One region of the Acetobacter oryzoeni genome, then DNA from elsewhere that is predicted to be linked to it. Evidence: riboswitches for the same ligand, from Rfam matches in the RefSeq annotation. Region 1 holds a riboswitch; the other holds the start of a gene.
The links. Region 1 has a riboswitch for cobalamin ahead of EOV40_RS10690 (DUF1636 family protein). Riboswitches for the same ligand answer to the same signal wherever they lie in the genome.
Positions count from the first base shown of each region.

Region 1 (7,446 bases):
GGGCCTGCGCTCCAGTGGAAAACATACCATAACATGCCAGCCAGAAGCGCAATAAACATGCCGCGCACACCATTACGCAAGGCAACTGGCCATTCCAGATATTGGCGCGTGTAAGAGGATTCACGATCGCGGCGCAAGCTCGTCAAATCGTACAGGGCCAGATCTATCTGTACCAGAATATCACGCGTATTATCTAGTGTTGCCAGCAAGCCGGGTGCCGGATTATTGCGTGAAAGTTGTTCCAGATTTTTCAGGCAATCATGCAGGCAGGTAGAAACTGGTGCGGGGTTTTCCAGCCAACCGGGTTGCTCTGTAAAATGCAGAATGTGCTCTAATGTTTCGGCAACATGCTGATGCACGGGGCATGATTGTGCATCCACCAAAGAGAGGTTTAACCAATAGGGATGATAGCTGACAATCAGCCCGGTTAAACGGTTGAGAGCCAGACGCAGGTTAGAAATACGGGCCTGCATATCTGGGTCATCTGCAGCAGCAAATTCTATGGCTGGTGTTAAACCGGCCATACCTGCCAGAAGGCGGCTGCGGCTATCATAAAGGGGTTGTGGCAGGCTGCGGAATGCTGTGCCTGTGGTTGCGGTATCTGTGGTTTCAGATGGGTTGTTTTCTTCTGCCGCATGTTCTTCCGGTGTGGCGGAAAGACCTTCCTGTGCATGAAAGTTTTTTGCATGGAGAATGGTATCCCGAAAAGCGTTTCCCAGCTTTTCCATCACCGCGCTGGGTTTGCGCGGGCTTGTCACCATAAATACGCAGGCTGTTACCACCACGCCTGTTACCACGGCAGATAAGCGCCCCATTGCAGAAAGAAAGATATTGTCTGGGTCTGCAAAAGCGGGTGCAGCAATAATAACAATTGTATAACCGGTTAGCACGGCAGCATAGGCACGAAAGAAGCGCAGAAACGTGGCCACCATGCAGGCTATACCTACAAAAACAGAAAGCGCTGCAAAATACAGAACGGGAGACTGTACAAATACGGCCATAATGCCAACGCTAATAACAGCCCCAATAACTGTGCCGATAACACGCCATACGCTTTTTGAAACCATGGCCCCTACAGTTGGGTTTGCCACAATAAGAACAGTTGTGGCTGCACTGAGGGGGGAATGAAGCTGGAACATAAATGCCAGAAAAACGGCAATGCCAATGCACAAAAACACGCGGGCAGAATAACCTGCGGTAGCTTTAAAAGCATTCCATTGGGCTTCATCAGAAAAAAAGGCCGGTAAGCAGCGGGATAATAGAGTGTTAAGGGAAAAGAGCGTATGACTGCTGTGCTCAGATCTAGCGTTCATGATGCGTTTCCAGCATGCAGGACAGATCATGAATTAAGCTACGTACCTGATCTTCTGTAAGGTTCTGGCGAACGTTCTGCTCAAGTTGCGCTGCAATGGTATGGAACAGCGTGCATCTTTCCTGCCCAGCAGAAGTAAGCACAAGTTTTTTGGCACGCCGGTCCCGCGTATCCTGCAGGCGAGTAATCAGCTTTTGTTTTTCTAGCAAATCAAGAATACGCACCAGTGCCGAGCAATCCACATTCATGGCGGCTGCAAGATCACTTTGCGTGGCGCCATCGGGCATCATCATCAAATAAGCCATCGGGCGCATGCTGGCCAATGTCATGCCATGCGGGCGTAAGGCCCGGTCCAGTTGCGTGCGCCAGACGGTGGCTAACCGCATAATGCGGAAGGTAAGCGCCATGTCTGAAAAACGCGTTTCATCCAGTGTGGGCAGAACGCGTGGGGAGGTCATGGAATCCTCATTAGTTAGCGAAAGAATATTTGACATATAAAGTATATTCATACGAATATAACATAGCTGTTTTGCGCGTCAATAATGGAAATAAGGCTGCAAAGCACAGGAACATTAGCGTGAAGCCTCAATCCTGTTTCAGATCAGCAGACTTTTAAAGTTGCAGGGCTAAAACTGCGGGTTGAAAGCAAAGGCCGCTTATGCGCATTGTGCGCGGGCTAATGGTGTCCTTTACGGGATGAAAAGGGAAGAACGGTGCAAGGCCGTCGCTGCCCCCGCAACTGTAAGTTACCCATGGTGTTCCGTATGGGCTTTCTGGCCCAATGTGCCACTGGCCTACGTACAGGCTGGGAAGGTAGGGAACGCTGTTTTATGTTCTGGCCTGTAAGGGAGAGCATATGTGGGTACAAGCCAGGAAACCTGCCATTGGTGCCTTATGCGTAAGCATATAGGCGGGCCTTAATTATTAAGTTCTGGCGTTGCTGCTGGCGGGGTGCCCGGCAGGCATAGATGCACCATAGGGTGCATTTCTTCTGTCATCTCTGGGCAGGGGCGCCGGGTATCTGCACCCCTTTTCAAGCAGCCGTTCTTTTAGAATGGTAGTTATTTCAGGGATACAGCATGGCCGAAGCGTCCGATTCTTCTCAAAAATCACCTCAGAATCGCCCTGTTTTGCATGTGTGTGTCACATGTCGGCGTGGTGGGCCTGCTATGGATCAGCCGCCGGGTGCCCAGTTGTATGCACGTTTGCAGACCTTGGTGCAGGAAGCAGAAGCTGCTGGGCAGGAAGCTCCGGTTCTGTTGCGTCAGGTGCAGTGTCTGGCTGCCTGTGATCGCGGATGCACTGCAGCCATTGCCATGCCAGAGCGTTGGACATGGTTATTAGGGCATCTGGGCGCTGAAAAAGCAGAAGATCTTCTGACGTATGCCCAACTCTATGCAAAATCCGCGCGGGGCACGGTCATGCCTTCGCGCCGTCCGGCATCTCTTTCCAATATGGTGCTGGGGCGTGTTCCCGCACAACTTTATGATGAACAGGAGCCTTCATGACACTCGCATCTCGCGTGCCTGTAACCATTATCACTGGTTTTTTAGGGGCAGGCAAAACAACCCTTTTGCGCAATCTTCTTCAGCGTGCAGCAGGGCACCGCATTGCCGTGGTGGTGAACGAATTTGGTTCTCTTGGCATTGATGGAGAAATTCTGCGCGGGTGCGGCGTGGAAGGCTGCAAGGAAGATGATATTGTCGAACTGACCAATGGCTGCCTGTGCTGCACGGTAGCAGATGATTTTCTGCCAACAATGGAAGCCCTGCTAGATCGGGCCGATCCGCCAGAACATGTGGTGATTGAAACATCAGGTCTGGCGCTGCCTAAACCATTGCTCAAGGCCTTTGGGTGGCCAACAGTGCGCAACCGCATGACTGTTGATGGGGTGATAACCGTAGTGGATGCACCAGCAGTAGCTGCTGGCCGTTTTGCAGATGACCCGGAAGCTATTGCCCAGCAGCGTGCAGCAGACCCATCCCTAGATCATGACAACCCTTTGGCAGAGGTTTTTGAAGATCAGATCAACGCTGCAGATCTTGTGGTGTTGAACAAGACAGACCTGCTTGATGCAGATGCACTCGCACGTGTTGAAGATGAAATCCGCCACACAGCACCGCGCCCTGTGCAGATTGTACGTGCCACGGAAGGCAAGGTAGATCCGGCCATATTGCTTGGTATCGGAGCTGCGGCAGAAGCTGATCTGGCCGCTCGTCCTTCCCATCATGATGCAGAAGATGGCGAACACGAACATGATGACTTCGAAAGTTTTGTGGTGCGTGTGCCTGAGCAACAGAGTGTGGAGCAGTTTTTAACGCTCTTGCAGGATACAGCACGCCGTTATGATGTGCTGCGCATGAAAGGTTTTGCCGCAGTGGCAGGTAAGGCCATGCGTTTGGCAGTGCAGGGTGTGGGAACGCGTTTTCGGCACGAATTTGATCGTCCTCTTGCTGCCAATGATGGACGAGAAGGCCGCATTGTCGTGATCGGGCAAAAGGGGCTGGAGGCTCCGGCCATAGCCAAGGCGCTTGGCGGTACATTGGTAACGGCCTGATTAAGGACGGAGTGGGCTTATGCATCTCTTGGTGCGGGAAAACCGGACGCTTGATGAACAGGAAGTGGCGGAAGATCTTAACCTTCCTTCAGCTGATCTGATTGTACTTTCTTTTACAGAAAGCGATCTTCTGGCCCTGCGCCATGCAGAAGCTCTCTTACGTGCACAAACTGAAGGAAGCGCGTTGCGTCCTACCTTGCAGGTTACAAGTCTTGCACGGTTACGCCACCCTATGTCGATTGATCTGTATATTGAAACTACATTGCAAAAAGCGCGCTGTGTTGTCGTGCGGTTGCTGGGTGGTTTGGATTACTGGCGCTATGGGGCAGAAGAGTTGGCGGCATGGAGCCGTGAAACAGGTGTGCCGCTAACTTTGCTACCTGGTGATATTTTGCAAAGCCATAGCTCTGATGCGCAGCAACAAGTAGGACATATAGGAGGAGATAGGCGGCTGGCAGAACTTTCCACCGTTTCTGCTGAACATTACGCGCGCTTAAATGGTTTTTTCCAGCAAGGTGGCCCAGATAACATCTGTGCGGCATTAGGGCTCATGTCTGCTCTTGCGGGTATGCAGGAAGATAAGGGAACACAACCCAAAGCATTGCCTGCATGGGGTGTCTATCGTTCTTATTCTCCTGCCATAGCTCAGGCGCAACTCCAGATAAAAGCGATCATACTCCTGTATCGCGCGCATTTGCTGGTAGGGGATGTGGCAGGCCCGGAATCTCTGGCAGAAGAACTGGCACAACGTGGCTGCGCTGTAGAGATTGTGTATGTTACCTCTTTAAAGGATCCATCCGTTTCTAAAGATGTAAGCCATTACCTACAATCTGCAAAACCTGATGTTGTTCTGGATGCAACGTGCTTTTCTGCACGAAACCAGAATGGTTTTTCACCATTGGATGTGGCTGATGCGCCTATTCTGCAACTTTTGCAGCCGGGATGTACACAGGCTTTGTGGGAAGAAAGCCCACGTGGTCTGGCGCGGGCAGATATGGCCATGCAAGTGGTCTTGCCAGAGTTGGATGGTACAATTGCAACTTTTCCAATTTCTTTCAGAAAGGATGCTGAGCCCGGGCAGCCTGCGTTCAGAGATCCTTATAAACCAGGTATAAAGTTGGTGGCAGGCCGTGCAATTGCATGGGCTAGATTGCGGAAAATTCCACAACCAGACAAGAAAATATCTATTATTCTGTCTGATTATCCAGGCGCGGGGCTAGAAAAATCTGGAGCGCATATAGCGCATGCTGTGGGATTGGATGGTTTTGCATCTACATCTTCCATTCTCACATTCTTGCATCATGCAGGCTATAATATAGGAGCAGAAGATGCTCCTGATGCAAAAGCCCTTGCTTCTGCTTTGATTGATAGCTGCTCCAAGCCTGTTCTTGATACAAAGCTCTATCGTCAGCTTTTGGCAGATTTAGATCCGGCTTTTGTGCAATCTGTTTGTGCAGCATGGGGTGACCCTGAACAGGATGCCAATGTAAAAGATGGTGTTTTTTGCCTGCGTTACATTCAGCTAGGGAATATTTCTCTGGCTGTGCAACCAGACAGAGGGGCGGTGGCTGATCGTAAAGCCCTGTATCATGATCCTGATACACCGCCATGCCATGCATATGTTGCGTTTTACTTGTGGTTGCAGCATGTGAAAAAGCTCGATGCCATGGTGCATTTAGGTACGCATGGCACACTGGAATGGTTGCCCGGTAAGGCCGTGGCGTTATCTCCATCTTGTGGGCCAACCGTATTAACAGGTGATTTACCAGTTATTTACCCATTTATTGTTAATAATCCGGGCGAAGCTGCGGCTGCACGCCGGCGTTTGGGTGCGGTTATTATTGGCCATATGACGCCCCCTGTTATGCAGGCTGAACTTTCGGCAGAGGCGCAGGAACTCGAACGCCTGATTGATGAATATGCTGAGGCAGATGGGCTGGATCCTCGTCGCGGTGCTTTATTGCGTGCTGATATTCTGGATAAAGCCATACGCACGGGTATGCTGGCCGAAAGTGGTGTGCGCCCCGGAGAACTGGATGAAGCAGAAGCACTTGCACGGCTTGATGCTTATTTGTGCGATGTAAAAGATCTGCAAATTCGTGATGGCCTGCATGTTTTTGGCAAACCAGCTACACATTCCAAAAAACTGGTGCAAATTATTGCGCAGGCCTGTGGGCGGCAGGAAGATGCTGCTTTTACGTCTAAGGTCGCGCATAAAATCATGCAAAGTGGACAAGCAGAGGCTCAGGCGCTTCTTGCAGCATTAAGTGGGCGTTTTGTCGCACCTGGTCCAGCAGGAGCGCCAACCCGCGGGCGCGTAGATGTGCTGCCAACAGGGCGTAACCTGTTTACGGTGGACCCACGTGCATTGCCTACACCCTCTGCCATGGTGCTGGCCAAAAAAATGGAAAAACTGTTGCTGACAAGGCATTTGCAGGAACAGGGGGAACATCTAACGCATATTGTTATGGATATGTGGGGATCTGCCAGTTTACGTACGGGCGGTGAGGATATGGCGCTTGCCTTGCGCCTTATGGGGGTGGAAGTGCAGCGCACTGCCAGTACAGGGCATGTATGCGGGTTTGAAATTATTCCCTTGCCATTGCTGGACAGGCCAAGAGTGGACGTAACTTTGCGTGTTTCTGGCTTGTTTCGGGATGCTTTTGCAGATCAGATAGCCCTGTTTGATCAAGCTGTGACTGCTGTTGCCCAACGAAATGAACCGGCTGAATGGAACCCTTTGGCAGCTTCTGTCAAAGGGCTGGAAGGAGAGGCCCGAAAGCGTGCCACGGCCCGTATTTTTGGGGCTGCGGCTGGTAATTACGGCACAGGTGTTGAGGAACGCCTGAATACAGGCGCTTGGGACAATAAGCAGGAACTCGGAACAGCTTGGTTGGAAGGATCATCCTGGACATATGGTGGTGGCAGGGATGGCCAGCAGGATATGCAGGCGCTTTCCAATTTGGTTGGTCAGGCAGAAGCTGTGCTGCATGTGCAGGACAATGCAGAAACCGATATTTTAGAAAGCCCGGATATAGCTGCGCATGAAGGTGGTCTTTCTGCCGCCGCAGCTACATTAGGGGCAATGCCAACTATATTACATGGAGATACATCTCGGCCGGATATGCCCCGCTTACGTACAGCAGCGCAGGAAGTGGCGCGTATTGTGCGTGGCCGGTTGGCTAATCCGCAATGGATTTATGGCATGCAGCAGCACGGATACGCAGGGGCAGCGGAAATGGCGCGTGGGCTAGATGCGTTGCACGGATTTGCGGCTACGTTGCCCCAACGCTTTGATAGGCAATTTGATCTGGTTTTTGACCAAACCTTAGGTAACGCCGTGTGTGATGCATTTTTGAAACAGGAAAACCCAGCAGCACGAGAAGCAATGCGCGCACGTTTTGCCGATGCATGGCAAAGAGGCTTGTGGCATCCACGGGGAAATAGTGTGGCTTGTGTTTTGGATGAGGAAAACAAGGCATGAAGGCCCCTCGTATTATCATGGTTGCGGCCCCTCGCTCTGGTGGTGGCAAAACAACGGTTACGCTTGCATTGCTGGCAGCTTTTCAGCGCCGAG
Region 1 is NZ_CP042808.1:2,297,053-2,304,498, reverse strand. It holds gene EOV40_RS10700 (FUSC family protein) at 1-1,313, opposite strand, end outside; gene EOV40_RS10695 (MarR family winged helix-turn-helix transcriptional regulator) at 1,303-1,821, opposite strand; cobalamin riboswitch at 1,976-2,212, shown strand; gene EOV40_RS10690 (DUF1636 family protein) at 2,392-2,820, shown strand; gene cobW (cobalamin biosynthesis protein CobW) at 2,817-3,869, shown strand; gene cobN (cobaltochelatase subunit CobN) at 3,889-7,353, shown strand; gene EOV40_RS10675 (cobyrinate a,c-diamide synthase) at 7,350-7,446, shown strand, end outside.

Region 2 (7,446 bases), 880 kb from region 1:
GGGTGTTCAGCACAACAGGGCGCAGGGGCTTCATGGTTGGGTCTCCTTTACCGTGGGTTGTGCTATGGGGGGATGTGAAACATGCCTTGCAGCATCAGCCACAATACCATCCCGCGCATGGCGTAATGTGGCAACGGCATCCAGCGTTTGCGGCAACCCACAAAGCCACAGGCGGGCTGGCACATCCACAACATGCGGCGGCGCAAACATAGCCAGCATAACCGGGTTGGACAGCATGGCCTGCGCAAGGGAATGGCCGGGGCCGGAAGGGTCTCTCACCAATAAATCCGGGTGATACGCCAACAGCACCTCCAGCGGCACGCGCCCACCCAAGGGGGGTGTGCCTGCCGTGGTGGCGAAGTTGCGCAAACCGGCACGGGCCAGCACATCATCTGGCAGGCTATGGGCGTGCACCACAAAACCGTTGGCCTCATACACCACGGCTATGGGGTCTGACACCTGGCGGGTTGTGGCTATTTCTGCCAACCGGGCCTGAAACGCCGCCACAAGTTGCCGCCCGCGTTCTGGCTGCCCCACCGCATTGGCAACCTGCATGATCTGATCTGGAATATCCGCCAAGGAGGATGCAGGCGGCAACGTAAGCACCTTGGCCCCTACCTCCTTGGCGGCCCGCACAGCCAAGCGTGCCGTAAAGCGGCCTGCCAGCACCACATCGGGCTTGGCGGCCAGCACTGTTTCTGCGGTGGATTGCAACACCGGCACATCCTGCGCCTGCTGGCACAACACAGATTCCGTACAATCCCGCGCAAGGGTGGATACGCCTATAATATCCTTGTGATCTGCCAACATAAGGGCCAGTTGATCTGTGCACAGGTTGAGCGATGCCACACGCTCCGCCCATGCCGCACCGGGTGCAAACGCCGCAAGGGTAGCACCCCATGCACACACAACCACCCGGCGAAGGAAGACGGAAAGCTGCATCAGTAATTCAGCGTAAAGCCGCCATAGCCTGCGCGGCCAGGCTGAAGGTAGCCTATAGGGCTTTCATACTGGCGGTTGAGCAGGTTATCTGCCCGCGCAAATACGGTGACATAGCGGTTGATTTTATAACTGGCCGCCAGATCTATGGTGAAATATCCGTGGTCTTTGCCGCATGTGCTGCAATACTGGTACGTATCAGAAATAACCGGCGTATCGCGCGAACCGCTGACATACAGAATATTGCCCGAAAGCGAGAGCCCATCCACCGGCTGCCATGTGGTGTTGAAGTTGAACTTGTGCTGCGGGCGGCGCTGGAGGGCTTGGCCGGTAGAGGCATCTCGCGCGTGGGTCCATGTATAGTTCAGGTTGAAATCAAGCGTATCCAGCGCTTTCCAATCCAGATACGCTTCTACGCCATACATGCGGGCACGGGCCACGTTATTGTAGGAATAGGTGGAATAGTAATTTTCGTAGGAACTGACAGACTGAATAAGATTGCGCACATGGTTTTCATACCATGTGGCCCCAAAATGCAGTTTGTCATGCGCCAGCGTTTGTTCCACGCCCACATCATACCCTATCAGGCGTTCGGCCCGCAGGTTGGGGTTACCTTTTTCCGCATAGCTGGTGGAAATCTGGTTGGCAAAAAGCTGATACAATGAAGGGCCATGAAAGCCACTGCCCGCACTGGCCTTGATAACCGTGCCGCTGTGCGGAATATGAATGGCCGGAGCCACACGCCACGTCACGTAATTGCCGTAGCGGGAATTGGCATCATACCGGATATTGGCCGCGCCATATAAAATCTTGTTCCAGTTGCCCTGATACTGCCCATAGCCTGCTGTGGTATCCATGCCCGCGCTGGTGCTGAACGGTGTGGAAGATGCTGCACTGTTCCCTTGGCTGGAATTGAACGTATCATGAAAATGCTCTGCCCCCACAAGCAGAGATCCGTATTTGTCCAGATTAACAGTGCCGTGCCAATCTATTTTAATGCGGCTGGTGCGGTAATATGTGGGGTCATACTGCAAGGCATCACCTTCCAGCGTGGTGCCGGTTTCTGTCCAGCTTCTGCGGCCTGTCATATACCCCAGACCAATCACCTGATCGAACCTGCCCCCGAATGAGGATAAATGCGCCGTGCCCCGCACAATGTCCTGATTTTGCGTGGTGTGTTCACGCTCGCTCCCTACATCACCGTAATATCCTAGCCGACTGTAATATTCATCTTCCATATTATAGGCGCTGTAGGTGTGCAGGTTGCTCTGTATCAGCCGGGCCGTCAGCCCCAGATCAAAATTATGGGTGACATCATAGCCCAAGCGAATGTTGGCGGAGCGGTTATCGTTTCTGTCCCCCCGGTGGCGCTGTTCCTTGTCTGCGCCAAAATAGCGGCCGATATAGCGCGGGATTTCATGAAAACCATCCTGCCGGTAATGGGAAAGTTCAACATTGTAATGAAACTTTCCCTTACTGCCGCGCGCGCCTATAACCTGATTGAACGTGCCGTAAGATCCACCTTCCACCCGCACAAAAGGCGTAAACCTGCCCTGCCCCTGTGCTGTGGTAATATCAATAACCCCGGCCATGGCATCTGCCCCGTACAGGCCACTTTGTGGCCCGCGCAAAATTTCTATGCGGCCCATGCCATCGGTAACAAACTGCGCAGCATCAAACGCGCCGGAGGTGGAGCTGCCATCGTTAATATCCATGCCATCCAGCCGCACTTTCACCTCGTTGGCATTGTTGCCGCGCATGAAAATGGAGGTGGTGCCGCCAAAGCCACCCGAACGCACCACATTCAGCCCCGGTTGGCGGACCAGAATATCTGTAAGCGTGCGGCGCTGCTGGGTGAGGATCTGCTTTTCTGTCACAATCGTCATGGCCGTGCCAATTTCATCCGCCCGCATGGGGTGGCGTGCCGCACTTACCGTAACGTAATCCGGGTAAGCCTGCGCACTGCGGGCCTGCACAGCTTGCGCACCCTCCGCTGCATGAGAGATAGGCGCCTTTTGCGCCGGAGCGGTGGCGGCAGGTGTTACGGCCACTTTGGCAGCAACGGTGTTTTTACCCGTTGATGTAGCGGGGCTTGTGGCATCTGCCGCAATGGCGGCAGTGGTTTCTACCAGCAGCAGGGAAGAGCCGGTAAGCAAAAGGTTTTTTAGGCGCATGGGTTAAGGCAATCTCGCGGTTTAACAGCGTTGCCACGAGACTTGGCCCGGCTTTTTCCACCACAGGGCACAAACCACCCCATTGGCTGACCGCTTGCCCAGCCTGCCAGCACACCCCGGCTGACATGCCCCGTCTGCAACTGTGTGCTGATGGCAGGTCTCCTGGCTTGCGGTTTTTCGGTTGTGGCACCCCTTCCCGGAAAGGTTTGTTCCAGTGGGCCAGCGCTTTGCGCCGTGCGTGCACATCCATGCCGCTTACAGTTGCGGGGACAGCCCGGGAATATCGCAAAACCATTGCAGGCAATGGCGCGGGCACCCGGTTCCCTTTTCATTCCCCTTGGGGGAAACCATCATGCGGTGTGGTTTACAGGCTGGGGGTGGCTTGTCAACAAAAGCACGCCCCAACGCGGCGGCTGGCTTTAGGCTTCACGCGGGAGGCGTTGAGACTGGGAGCGGATAACCTGCTCCTCATAATCCAGTTCCTGCTGGAGCTTCCATTCTGTCTGGTCGTTAATCTCGCTGCGCGATGTCATATCCCGCATGGCCTGCCGTTCGGCCCGCAGCAGTTGCAGGCGCAGCGCCAGTTCCATACGCGCATGGCGCAGGGCGCGGCTGCGGTCTAGCGGTGTGATGCGCGGCGTTTCGTCCTCTTCTTCCAAACGGCTGTGATACAGCTGATACAGGCGGTCTATCACCTCCTGCCGCAGGGCTTCATCTGCATTCTGCCCCTCGGGCTTTGCCAGTGCTGTGCTGTTTGGGTTGGGCGCTGGCGGTTGCGCGCGCGCTTTTGTCAGCACCGCAAGGGCTGCGCGTATCAGCTTCTGGCGGGCCATGTTTTCTTCCTGCGCGTTCTTGTCCACCGTCTCCTGCGGCAAAAAGCGCAAACACAGCGGAATGAACACACTGGCTGCCAGCAGGGAAAGAACAATCACCCCGGTAGCGGCCACCACCACGGCATCGCGCATGGGAAAGGCATCTGTGCCATCCGTGCCTTCGGGCAGGGAAAGTACAGCCGCCAGCGTAACGGCCCCGCGCACGCCAGCAAATGTCAGCAACATGCTGCCTGCAAAACCTGTGGGTTCAAACGGCAGGCTGCCAATGCGCGCCACCACCCAACGGCCGAAAACGGATGTCCATACACCTGCAAAGCGCATGGCCAGCATAATGGCGTATATCTGCACCACAAACAGGCCAACCTGCCACAAGGCCACATCATATTTCCGGCCCAGCGCCACGCCATGTTGCAACAGTTCTGGCAACTGCATGCCCAGAAACAAAAAGATAAGCGCGTTAAAAACGTAGCTGACAATGTTCCAGACCGTTGTGGCCTGCAGGCGGGTAAAAGTGGCGGTGTCCTCTATCATGCCAGAAAGTTTGAGCACCATGCAGCCTGCCACGGCGGCCAGAATGCCCGAGCAGTCCACCGCTTCTGCCGCGGCGTACATTAAAAACGGCAAGAGCAGCACAAAGATGATCTGGGATTGCGGATCATCATACCCACGGCGCACCAGCACGCGGTTGAGCTTAACAGCCAGCCATGCCACCGCAGCGCCCACCAACAGGCCGCCCAGCGCCACCATTAGGAACGTGCCAAAAGCCTGCCTGTAAGAGAACTCACCCGTAAGGGCATCGGCCATGGCAAAGCGAAAGCACACAAGGCCGGAGGCATCATTAAACAGGGCCTCGCCCGATAAAATCTGCAACAGCCGGTTGGGCACCTTGCGCCCTTCAATAAGGCTGGAAACCGCAACCGTATCTGTGGGGGAAAGTGCAGCCGCCAGTGTAAAGCAGATGGGCAGGCCCAGCTCTGGCACAATCCAGTGGATAGCATAGCCACATACCAGCGTGCTGAGCACCACAAGCCCAAAGGCCAGAAACAGAATGGGGCCGCGCAGTTCTGCAAACTCACGCAATGGCATGCGAAATGAATCTGCAAACAGCAATGGCGGCAGAAACACAAACATGAACATATCTGGCTGCAAGCTGACATGCATGCCCGCCACCGCAGCAAACACACCCAGAATGATAAGGATAACCGGCTGCGGCACCTTCTGTTTAAACAGGGCAACAAGCAGGCTGCTGACTGCCGCCAGCAAAAGCAGCAGCAGAATGTTTTCTATGGTCAACATGGCCTGCGCTCTTTGGGCGTGTTTGGGTGTTTATGCAACGGACATTCTGCAGAAACACACCCGCTTTACGGCATGGCGGAAACAGGACGCAAAACCTGCTGGCGCACCAAATTTTCCAACCATGTGGCAAACACCTGCACCCGCATGGAAAGGTGCCGCCTGTGCGGATAAAGCAGCGCCATAGGCAGCGGTGCCGCACGCCACTGGGGCAGTATTTCCACCAACTGGCCTGTATGCAGGTAAGAGCGCACATCGTAAGCGGGTATCTGCATCACCCCCAGCCCGGCCAGTGTGCAGGCTATTAAAGCCTCTGCGCTGTTAACCGTTACGCGGCCCGGCACATCCAGCGTGTGGGTATGGCCGTGTTCCTCCCACTCCCATTGCTCTACCCGGCCATTCTGGGGGGAGGCATAACGCACAGCCTCGTGCCCTTTCAGCAAATCTGTCGGGCATTGGGGTGTGCCGCGCTGCTTAAGATATATGGGGCTGGCCACGTTTATAAGTTCAAGCTCCCCCATGCGGCGGGCAATCAGGCCGGAATCCTGCAAGGGCCCAACGCGTAGCACGCAATCCAACCCATCTTCCACCAAGTTCACGGCCCTGTCCGTTACCCCCAGTTCTACCGAAAGACCGGGATATGTTGCCAGAAAATCGGGCAAGGCCGGGGCTACAATCAGCCGCCCAATGCGGCCGGGCATATTAACACGCAGCACACCCTGCACAGCGCTTTCGCTCTGGCGGAACAGGTTTTCCGCTTCCTCCACATCCGCCACAAGGCGCAGGCAGTGTTCGTAAAAGGCTGCGCCATCTGGCGTGGGGGTAACTGTGCGTGTTGTGCGCGTAAGCAAACGTGCCCCCACGCGGCTTTCTAGCTGCTGCACGGCGGCGGATACGCTGGAACGCGGCATGCCCAAGGTTTCTGCCGCGTGGGTAAAACTGGCCGCCTCTACCACGCGGGCAAAAATACGAAAAAGATCTATCCTATCCATGCGCGTTAGCCTTTTGGGCTGCCACCTGCATTGTTCGGGAAATCTGGCAAGTGTTGTCAGAACAGGCAGCTTTATCCGCCTACTGTAGCTGATACGGTGGCAAGAGAAAACGGGAGCCACATCCATCGGCCCCCGATACATGCAAGGGAGCACCCAACATGGTAGACCACAGCATTAAAGGCAAAACCGTTCTGATAGCCGGTGGGGCCAAAAATCTGGGCGGGCTGATTGCGCGGGATCTGGCAGAGCATGGCGCAAAGGCCATTGCCATCCATTACCATAGCGCAGCCAGCAAGGCGGAAGCCGATGCCACTGTGGCCGCTGTAAAAGCGGCAGGCGCGCAGGCTAAGGCTTTTCAGGCTGATCTGACACAGCCCGGAGCAGTAGCCAAACTGTTTGCAGATGCAAAAACGGCTTTTGGCGCGCCAGACATTGCCATTAACACCGTGGGCAAAGTGCTGAAAAAGCCGATTGCAGACACCACGGATGAAGAATTTGATGCCATGTTCACCATCAACACCAAGGTGGCGTATCAATTCATTCGTGAAGCCGGAAAACATCTGGCCGATAACGGCAAGCTGCTAACACTGGTGACATCTCTGCTAGGCGCGTACACACCGTTCTATTCCACCTATGCGGGTTCCAAGGCTGCGGTGGAACACTTCACCCGTGCGGCTTCCAAGGAATATGGCGCGCGTGGCATTTCTGTTAACGCCATTGGCCCCGGCCCTATGGATACGCCGTTCTTTTACGGGCAGGAAAGTGCAGATGCCGTGGCTTACCACAAAACCGCTGCCGCACTTTCTCCCTTTAGCAAAACAGGGCTGACAGACATTGAAGATATTGCACCCTATGTGCGCTTTATTGTTTCTGAAGGCTGGTGGATGACGGGCCAGACCATTTTGGTAAACGGCGGTTACACCACAAAATAAAACCGGCTTTGTGCCCGTTGCGGCACACCGCCATGTGCAAGGGGGCCACGTGCAAAGCGTGGCCTCCTTTTTTGTGCCCTGCCCCAGATGCAAAGCTGTTGCGCGCGTGCAACAGCCCACAGAAAGCTGAGCAAACAAGGCTCATTCCTGTTGTAATGTTATAGTGTTACATAATACATGCTGCGCCTCCACCACACTCAACCAAGGCAGCGCACAGCATGATGGTTCGATCAGCCGCTCTTCTTCTCTGCTCCACTGTTTTTACTGCTCTGGGCAGCAGCAT
Region 2 is NZ_CP042808.1:433,061-440,506, reverse strand. It holds gene EOV40_RS02145 (FecCD family ABC transporter permease) at 1-34, opposite strand, end outside; gene EOV40_RS02140 (ABC transporter substrate-binding protein) at 31-942, opposite strand; gene EOV40_RS02135 (TonB-dependent receptor plug domain-containing protein) at 942-3,113, opposite strand; cobalamin riboswitch at 3,249-3,480, opposite strand; gene EOV40_RS02130 (Na+/H+ antiporter) at 3,533-5,242, opposite strand; gene EOV40_RS02125 (LysR family transcriptional regulator) at 5,308-6,231, opposite strand; gene EOV40_RS02120 (SDR family oxidoreductase) at 6,390-7,163, shown strand; gene EOV40_RS02115 (TonB-dependent receptor) at 7,382-7,446, shown strand, end outside.
Region 2: linked by a shared signal. The riboswitch ahead of EOV40_RS02135 (TonB-dependent receptor plug domain-containing protein) and the one ahead of EOV40_RS10690 (DUF1636 family protein) in region 1 are both predicted to bind cobalamin.